3 regions of the Cytobacillus sp. Bac17 genome follow, and region 3 is predicted to be linked to each of the others. Evidence: riboswitches for the same ligand, from Rfam matches in the RefSeq annotation. Region 3 holds a riboswitch; each other region holds the start of a gene.

Region 1 (3,158 bases), on a different contig from region 3:
AAACCAGGGAAAACAGGATTTCAGATACACAGCGCAAATTGGAAAGAAAAAATCCGTAAAAGGTCTTTTTGAAGAACTTGACCTTCTGGTTAAAAAAGATTCAGATATTCTATTTGATGGAAAGTTAAAGGACTTTGAGGGTTTTACTCCAAGAAAGCTGGCAAAGGGCAGCTCTGAACAGTTATTCTTTCAAGTTTCAATGCCTTATGAACTAGGAAATGCCTTTCAGGAATCTTCTGCTGAGGTAGAGATAATATTTCTTGCTGAGGCATTAACTGATCCAACTGACCCTCCAGGAGATGGAGACCCACCAGATGACGGAGATCCCCCAGATGACGGAGACCCGCCAGATGACGGAGATCCCCCAGGTGACGGAGATCCCCCAGGTGACGGAGACCCGCCAGATGACGGAGATCCCCCAGGTGACGGAGACCCGCCAGATGACGGAGATCCCCCAGGAGATGGAGACCCGCCAGGAGATGGAGATTCCCCAGTTGACGGAGATCCCCCAGGAGATGGAGATTCCCCAGGTGTAGAAGAACCTTCAGATGAAACTGCAGACGAAGGAGCAAAACCTCACAATCCTAAAGACAATATTGTAATAAATCCTGAAATGACCGAAAATCTTTTGCCAAACACTGCTACCAATACCTATAACCTTATGTTAATCGGTGGATTATCATTGGGTGCTGGAAGTGTATTAATACTTGTTTTTTATAGAAGGATAAGAAGTGAACGTTAGACAAGGCCAGGAGAATGACAACTTCTTGGCCTTAATTTTTATTATTACAAATAATACTCACCTTAGCAAAAAAGTGGGGATCACATGAAAAAGATGCTAAACTATCTTGCTTTATTAAATTTACTGGACGGATTTATTACTGCTCTAGGACTCCATTTTAATGTTATAGAAGAAAGCAATCCGCTAATGCGTGATCTTTATGACCTGCATCCTTTTATTTTCCTTTTTCTTAAAATCACTTTTTCAGGATTACTGATCATTTTGTCAATATTTATCTCTGCAGAATCGAGAATAAAGCTTCTGGCAGCAGGAGCTTCAATTGTGTATTCAATCGTATGCTTGCAGCACTCTGTTTGGATTTTCTCCTTAATTGTTAACAGAATTCATTAAAATCTAAATAGGAAATATATTATCAATATAAATCTGTTCAGGCGGTGTCCCATGTACCAAAAAAACTGCAATACATGCCATAAACCATCTTTCAGCAGCAGTGAAACAGAAGAGTGGCTGTGCCCGGTATGCGGAAATGATTTGACGAATGAAATGTTCCTGGACGCAATGACACGGGAACCAGTCCATATTATCTATAGGAAAAAGAAACTTTCACTGACATATTCCCTGCAGCAAGTAAATAAGAATTATAGAAAAAGAATCGGCCATTCTTACTACTCGACAAAGCGGACAATGAATGAATCATAAGGATTATCGGAGTTTATAAAGATAATTGTCGAAGAAAGAATTAATTTAATATTAAAATAATTAACTGAAAATACAAAATCTGACAACGTTAGCAATACGGCCATAGTAGAATACATTTATGGTAAAAATTTCTTTGAGCCGATAGGCGCAGAAAAAGGCAAACTCATTGAAAGATGAGGACGCAAAGTCACGGGTCTAAGGTATTGGATGATACTACGATGGCTGGGTTGCCTGGAATACGATACGTATCCTGGGGGGAAGAATTTTGACGGAGCAAAATGTAAAGGTCGAAGAAATTGATTTGGAGTGGCTGCAGTTAATTATGGAAGCAAAGAACTTAGGCCTGCAAAAGGAAGAAATTAGAGAGTTTTTACATAATAACAGAGCCAAAGAGCTTTTGATCGAAGCTTAATATCCGGTAGGTATTGCTAAGTATTTCTGTTAGAGGTATCTCTATATGGAAATGCTTTTTATTTTGCCAAAAAAATAAGCCTGTACATTCAGGCTCATTGCATCTATGATTTTTGTCCGCTTCTCCACTTATTAAAATCCAAAAACTCCCGAAATTGCTCCTTAGAAACACCAGACTCCATCGCTTCCTTTACAATTTTCATCCATTCTGAATCGAGGTCTTCCTTGTTGATCTGCTCATGGATCAGATGGTCCACGGGAACATTCAGAACACCTGCGATTTTCTCAAGAAATTGAATCGATGGATTAGTTTGCAGGTTGCGCTCAAGCGAGCTTAAATATGATTTTGCCACACCGGCCTGGTCCGCAAGCTCGGATAAGGACATTTTCTTGTCCTGGCGAAGTTTTTTTACACGATCACCGATCATCGTATACCACACACCTTATTTTGTATGTAATAGGATTATATCATATATCTAGTTCCATATTAAGAACGATTTGTTCAATATTATTACCATCATACCACAGTGTCAACCGATTTAAATAGTTAGTTATCTGTGTTTTATAAAAATAAATCTTTTGTCGCTCGCAAAAAGTAATGCTCCGCGTCAGAGGACGGGAGCATTTTGGTTTTCAATAATGTGAATAATTTGTTGTGCAGCTGCTTCCACATCATCCGCATTTACGTGGTGGAATTGGCCTTCATAGTCATGCTGTTTAAAAGCATAGCGCGGATCGTAATAGTGTTCTAATAAAAGCTTGATAAATAGCTCGTAGTTTTCTGCTTCAGCTGATTCATCCAGCTGCTCGCGGATTTCAGTATCTTTCAGACGTTTTTTAATAAACACAAGGCTTTCATCCACTTTCGGCTTGAACCATTCTTCTCTTTGATAAGGTTCCACATAGTCACGGAGGATACGCTGCACACGGGACTCCATGCTTGCAAACATATCAATATGAATACCAGTTTTTTTGGTATCAAGAAGCTCGTCCGGCTGAACAGCCTTTCCTATTCGCTTGCTTTCAGCTTCCATAATAATATAAGGGGAACCTTTAACCTCAGAAAGGGCTTGATACAATAGTGCATCAAATGTTTTCTGGGTACTGCCGTCTCCCATGCCAAAGGATCCGAAGATTGAACCGCGATGTCCTGCCATTTCTTCAAGGTCAATAACAGGATATCCTTTTTCGCTTAATACCTTCAGCACATCCGTTTTCCCGACGCCGGTCATTCCGTGCAGAACAACTGCTTTTTCAGGAATCAAGTCTGCTGTGTTTTCAAGAATATATTGACGGTACGCTCTAT
Region 2 (3,158 bases), on a different contig from region 3:
GGGAGAAATCCGAGAAGCGTGAAGAAACGATCACCTTAAAAGAAAGAGAGCCGTTTTCGGTCCTAATGCTTGGAGTGGACGAGCGCCAGGGAGACAAAGGCCGATCGGACACGATGATTGTGCTGACTGTTAATCCTGACCTGAAATCAGTAAAAATGCTGAGCATCCCCAGAGATACCCGGACCGACATTATCGGGCATGGGACAGAAGATAAAATAAACCATGCCTATGCTTTTGGCGATGTCGAGATGGCCATCGATACAGTAGAAGATTTCTTAGATATCCCTATTGATTACTACATTAAAATGAATATGGCCGGCTTCAAGGATATTGTGGATGCTGTCAATGGGATAGATGTAACAAACGAAACAGACTTTAACATGGGGAAGTTCCATTTTAACGAGGGAAGCATTCACCTTAACGGAAGCGAAGCATTATCTTATGTGCGGATGAGAAAGAATGACCCGAATGGTGATTTTGGCCGCCAGCAAAGACAGCGGCAGGTAATCCAGGGTGTTATTAACAAAGGGGCGAGCTTTAGCTCCCTGACTCGTTTTGATGACATTTTTGCAGCGCTGGGCAAGAACGTCAAAACTGATATTACCTTTAATGAAATGATGGACATTCAAAAAAATTATAAAGACACAAGAAATAACATTCAGCAGCTGACTATAGAAGGCGATGGCCAGTATTTCGGAGACATCTGGTATCTGATTGTGCCTGATGAAGAAAGGCAGCGGGTTCAAGGTGAGCTGAAGGATCATTTAGGATTACCCCAATAAATAATAAACAGTGCATTCCTGATGGAGATGCACTGTTTTTTTATTGAAAACATGCAGGGAGGGATTGTTCTGCAGAAGCTTTCAGGAAGATAAAACTGGAGCGTTAGAAGTAAACTTAATTACACAGCGGCTGCGTTTCCCCTTGTCATCTTGCCGTATGCTTCAGAAAGGTTCTTCAGGCATTCCTGCCTTAATCTTTCATGACAAGAGAAGTCATATAGCAATTCATTTTCAAGTTTAGATGCAATCGTTTTCAGATTTTTAAGTTTAGGCTCTTTTAAGCGATTATTTGTCAGATAAGCTTTAATCTCCTTTTCAAAGTATTCCACCGTTCCAAATTGTACACTCAATAAATTCTCCTCCTATTATTAGATTTTTCAGTCATTAATTCGTTTCCCTATCTAAACATTAACAAACCTCTAAACCGCAAAGAGGCCTGCCAAAAGGCAGACCTGATGTCTGGTTACAATGAGTTTGAGTTCTAATTATAGCTCCCAATTACACCTGCAACCCGACTATCATAGTCTATGACCTTAGACTCGTGGCTTTGCGTCCTTACTTTTCAATAAGTTTGCCGATTATCCAGTTTTATTACTATTATATTAAGACTTTTATGCTAGTAAATTCAATAATTTTTGTTAAATTCTATTAATAATAGTTCTTAAGTCTTATTAACTTCTGAAAGACTCCTTATTTAATTACACCTTATTTAGTTTCTTATTTACAGGTCCTCCTCTTTCTCTTCTATTTGCAGCTTTTAGACAGAAAAAAAAAGAATACAAACGAGATTCGTCTGTACCTTTTAAAAACATATAACTATTTCAGCATAATATTCTATATCTGCTTATAATTTCCTGGAGCCTCCAACCCTTATTACCTGTTAATTCCGCTATGTTTTTTATCCGCCAAAAGGTTCAGTCTTTATTATTTTAATAAATTTATGCTTGTAATAATGATTGGCATGGCGAATACATCGATAAGGAACGCGCCAACAATTGGCACAATTAGAAAGGCTTTTGGGGATGGGCCAAAGCGTTCAGTAATGGCCCCCATATTGGCCATTGCATTGGGAGTGGCTCCAAGGCCATGACCAGTGAAGCCTCCCACCATAACAGCAGCATCATAATCTTTACCAAGTAACCTAAATAGAACAAATACTCCTGCAGCCACAATGAATACAACTTGAATCAAAACAATCATTAACATCGGAAGTGCCAAACCCGCCACTTCCCAAAGCTTAATACTCATTAATGCCATGGAAAGGAAAATGCCAAGAGTTACATCACCAATTAAGCTAATACTCTTCATATCCACAATACTTTTATTAAAGCTATCCAGAATGTTTCTGACTATAACTGCTACAAACATTGCTCCAACATAGCTGGGGAGTACAAAGCCTGTAACGCTGGAGAATAGCTCACCTAAATAGGAACCGGCAGCCATACAAAAAGTTATGATTAAGATCTGGACCATAAATTTTTGGGAATTGAATTCAAAGGCAGATTTCCCCTTTACGTCTTCATTAGCCGCTGCCACCTCTACCGATGCATCAGCTTCAGATGGATTCAAATTGTACTTCGTAATAAGATATTTAACTGTAGGTCCTCCGACTAAACCTCCAGCAATTAACCCAAATGTAGCTGCTGCAAGGCCCACTGAAAGTGCAGAGTCTACTCCTAATTCCTCAATTGTTCCGCCAAATGCAGTGGCAGCTCCATGCCCCCCTTCCATGGACACAGCACCAACCATTACCCCTAATAAAGGGTCAAGCCCTAAAACACTGGCCAGAGAAATTCCAATAATGCTCTGGCATAATGCCAATACTCCACACGCAAGCCAATATATTACCAGCAGTTTCCCGCCGAGCTTTACCAATTGAAAGCTCGCTCCCAGCCCGACCGTCGTGAAGAATGCCAGCATGAATAAACCTTGCAGTGAAGTATCCAATGTTATTGTTATAAGTCCTGTCTGTTTTAATATTGTTACTAGAATAGCAAATAACAAGCCGCCAACCACTGGTGCAGGAATGCAAAATCGTTTTAAAAATGAAACTTTATTAACCAGGAATCCTCCACCTATGAGTAGAGCAACCGCCAAAAAGATGGTGGTAACATTATTTAATGCCAAGTCCATATTGTACCCCCTAGATTATTTATTAAAATTCATAAGTCCTTCCTTTATGAAATGTGCTGCTAATGCAATTGTTTTATTGTCATTATCAAAATCAGGATTAACTTCACACACATCAAAGGAGATTGTTTTCTCCTTTGAAACGATATACCTTATCAACTCCCGCACTTTTTTCGGTTCAAGGCCAAATGGGGAGGGTGCACTTACTCCAGGAGCAAAAGAAGTATCAATGACATCTGTACATAA
Region 3 (3,158 bases):
GTATCGATAGGCAAAAAACACCGATACTCCCATTAAAATAATAATGATGCCTAGCATAATCGCTTCCATTATAATAAATCCCCTAACATCTATTTAATTGAATTAGACTTTATATGTTATTTAAAGCTCTTTTATTAGGATATATGTTCCATCTGCTACATTTGCAGGAATACCACTCAGCTTATTATTATCCTGATATTTATGGACAATATAATTTCCTTCTGTATCTTTATATTTTTTCATATTATGATATTTTTCCATGACCCGTATTGATTTAGGGTTGGTTGCTTCACCTAAAACAGCCTTTAATCCTTGGGATGATGCTTTTGCGATTAATCTATTTCCTAGCTGCTGAATAATTTCATGACGATTATGTTCAGCTATTACGCCTAACATGAAAAGGTGTAATAGTTCTCCATCCTTGATTTCATGTCCATTCTGTTTTTTATAATCTTCCATGAAACGTTTATCGACATCTTCCAAAACACGCAGAATTACATTCATATCATAAAAAGAACCTTCAAATATGTCTTCTCCGATTATCTCAGGTGCATTTGTATCTCCCGCAAGTACACCGACAACTTTATGATTAGCATCCTGTGCAACTGCGCAATATCCCTGTTCAATCGTAGAGTCTAAATAATCCTTGGTAAACTGATAGAAATCCTCATAGCCTATATTCAATTGACCTACCATTGGCTCCTGAACCCATTTCCCTGCAACCTCCACTCCTATGAATGTTCGAGCCAGACAATCAGCTGCTTTCACAATTAATTCTGGCTGATCCTTCTTTATAATTTCGTAGGTATATAGCTCTAGTGTTGTTTGCACTTCTTTACTCCCTTTCAAATGTAAAATAATGATCCCCTATTCATTGTCACGAACATTAGATGCCATGAGGCACTTTATCAACAAACGTACCTGAGAACTCAATTCTCTCAAGTGCATTCCTGATTTGCACCTGCGCAATTTTAGATGACGGTTTTACTACAAGAATATCCTTAAATCCCAATGAAGAATAAAATTGCATTGTCTGTTCAAGCTGTGGAACCACCTTTGATGGGACAGGGGTTTGATGGGTCCCGTCTACAACAAATGTATAACTTTGCCTTGATACCTTACTAATCGTATCCTGTAAATCTATCATATAACCTTCCGCATCCTCCTCTCTCATTAACCCATGAACCTGTACATGAACTTCCTTTGCGGCCTCATTAATGGCCATTTTGTATTTTTTCTTATCTACAACTATCATCGCTGATCTCCTTTGCCTGTATTCTCCATCATTTTTGCAGCTATTTAAAAGGTGTCCAAAAAAAAGACTATCCCCAAATAGACAGGGATAGCCAAATAAACGTTCTTTATTATCCTTGGCAACCCGACTGTCATTACCCTGGAGGATTTTAGACTCGTAGCTTTGCGTCCTTACCTTTCGATAAGTTTGCCTTTTCAATTTTATTAAATATAGGACTAATTTCACGATTATATTTTACTATACTATTATAAAGAACTTGCCATTTTTTGTCGATACTTGTAATTTTTATTTCTGCATCCAATTTTATTTGGAAGAGTATGTCTCCATGTTAAAGAAATAAAAAAGGCTTCCCATAAGTTTAGTCAACTTATGAGAGGCCTCAATTAAATACCTTTATGTTAACAAAATATCAGCATTCTACATTCACCTCGCCAGCGCAAACTCGGCCGGTAAAAATCAACTTCATGCTTCTCAAATCTCCAGCCAAATTTAATTAACGTATCCCTTTTCAAAAAAGCGAAAATAAAAGAGATAAATAATTTATAGAGCTGATGTATTTTGTTATTCTAGTAAATATGCATATTGGGCAGCTTAGGAGTGGATTTAACTGTGAACAAAAAAGACATCGCACAGATTCGGAAACAATTTAAATTAAATAATGACTTACTAAAGATCTCAGATATTTTTAATGTCTATATTATGAAGGAATCAAGTGAGATTTATCATTATGAAAGCCAGCCCTTTGAAATGCTGGACCAGGATCAGCAGGAGCTATTTATGGATAACTTCAAAAAGCTGCTTGGCGGCCAATTGGATGAAAAGCTCTTTGAATTAAAGTTTCAGAGGGATGCCGAAAACAGCAGTCAACTCATCCTGCATCAGGGATTGCTAAGCAGTGATGCTGAAGGCTGGATGGATCAAATGCTTCAGATAGTCGGCAAAATGCTGGGAATCCGGCAATATGAAAAGGATATTGTCGTTACATTCATTCGCGGGGAGTATCTTAAGCCAATGAAACGCCGCAACGCAGAAGCCGAGGAAAGTGAACGGGATGCCGTTTATTCTCATCCCTTTATTCTCTGCAGCATAAATAACACTCAAGAACCGAAGAAAGAATTGCTTTTTGACTATGTAGAAAAGGAATTTAAATATCATTTTACCGTTGATCCGATTATCAACCTCAAGGCTCCCATTTCAGGGTTTCTATTTCCTTGCTTTACCGATCATGCAGCTGATGTCAATCACGTCTTGTATTCAGCAGGCAAGGTACATGAGCCCGACTACCAGTTCATAGTGGACGTTTTAAACGGGGAAGAAACGATGACGGCGCAGGATGATAAAATCGTTTTTGAGGAAATTATTAAAGACGTAACAGGAGATCAGCTAAGCACAGCAACCCTTTCCAGCGTATATGAAGAGATTAACCGTATGATCGTGGAAAACGAAGAGGATGAACCGCCGAAGCTGGATTCCAAAGACGTAGAACGCGTTTTAAAAGTGAGTGGTCTCGAAGATATTAATTCAGAAAAGGTCCAATCCGCTTATCAAAAAATCATCGATGATGACAAATATGAAATAAAGGCAACCAGCGTCCTGCCCAAATTTAATTCAAAATCAATAAAAATCAGCACGAAGGCAGCCAACATATCCATCTGCCCGCAAGATCTTCGATATGTAAAACAAGTCCATTTTGACGGCAAGCGCTATCTGATGATCGAAGTGGAAGAAGATACTGTGATTGAAGGCTTCACGATGATTCCCGAAACTTTTGGCGGGGGTTCGGACAAAGAATAAATAAAAAAAGGAATTCCCGAATAGGAATTCCTTTTTTGTTTGTTATAAACAGTTTTGGGAACAGCAGGACAAGAAAACCTGTACCTATGTCCTGGTGGATGATGCTTTA

What was found. A riboswitch is a leader RNA that binds a small molecule or an ion and turns the genes downstream of it on or off. The one in region 3 is predicted to bind cyclic di-GMP.
Region 1: linked by a shared signal. The riboswitch ahead of NR125_RS11515 (anti-repressor SinI family protein) and the one ahead of NR125_RS23660 (hypothetical protein) in region 3 are both predicted to bind cyclic di-GMP.
Region 2: linked by a shared signal. The riboswitch ahead of NR125_RS17295 (hypothetical protein) and the one ahead of NR125_RS23660 (hypothetical protein) in region 3 are both predicted to bind cyclic di-GMP.

What each region holds. Positions count from the first base shown of each region.
Region 1 is NZ_JALJRC010000007.1:115,830-118,987, forward strand. It holds gene NR125_RS11500 (LPXTG cell wall anchor domain-containing protein) at 1-742, shown strand, start outside; gene NR125_RS11505 (DUF5658 family protein) at 827-1,132, shown strand; gene NR125_RS11510 (hypothetical protein) at 1,184-1,441, shown strand; cyclic di-GMP riboswitch class I at 1,588-1,676, shown strand; gene NR125_RS11515 (anti-repressor SinI family protein) at 1,707-1,853, shown strand; gene NR125_RS11520 (helix-turn-helix domain-containing protein) at 1,957-2,280, opposite strand; gene mnmH (tRNA 2-selenouridine(34) synthase MnmH) at 2,461-3,158, opposite strand, start outside.
Region 2 is NZ_JALJRC010000015.1:49,166-52,323, forward strand. It holds gene tagU (polyisoprenyl-teichoic acid--peptidoglycan teichoic acid transferase TagU) at 1-782, shown strand, start outside; gene NR125_RS17295 (hypothetical protein) at 902-1,132, opposite strand; cyclic di-GMP riboswitch class I at 1,285-1,368, opposite strand; gene gltS (sodium/glutamate symporter) at 1,707-2,915, opposite strand; gene hutG (formimidoylglutamase) at 2,931-3,158, opposite strand, start outside.
Region 3 is NZ_JALJRC010000029.1:9,983-13,140, reverse strand. It holds gene NR125_RS23670 (methyl-accepting chemotaxis protein) at 1-69, opposite strand, end outside; gene NR125_RS23665 (hypothetical protein) at 121-831, opposite strand; gene NR125_RS23660 (hypothetical protein) at 887-1,255, opposite strand; cyclic di-GMP riboswitch class I at 1,370-1,456, opposite strand; gene NR125_RS23655 (DUF4317 domain-containing protein) at 1,865-3,049, shown strand.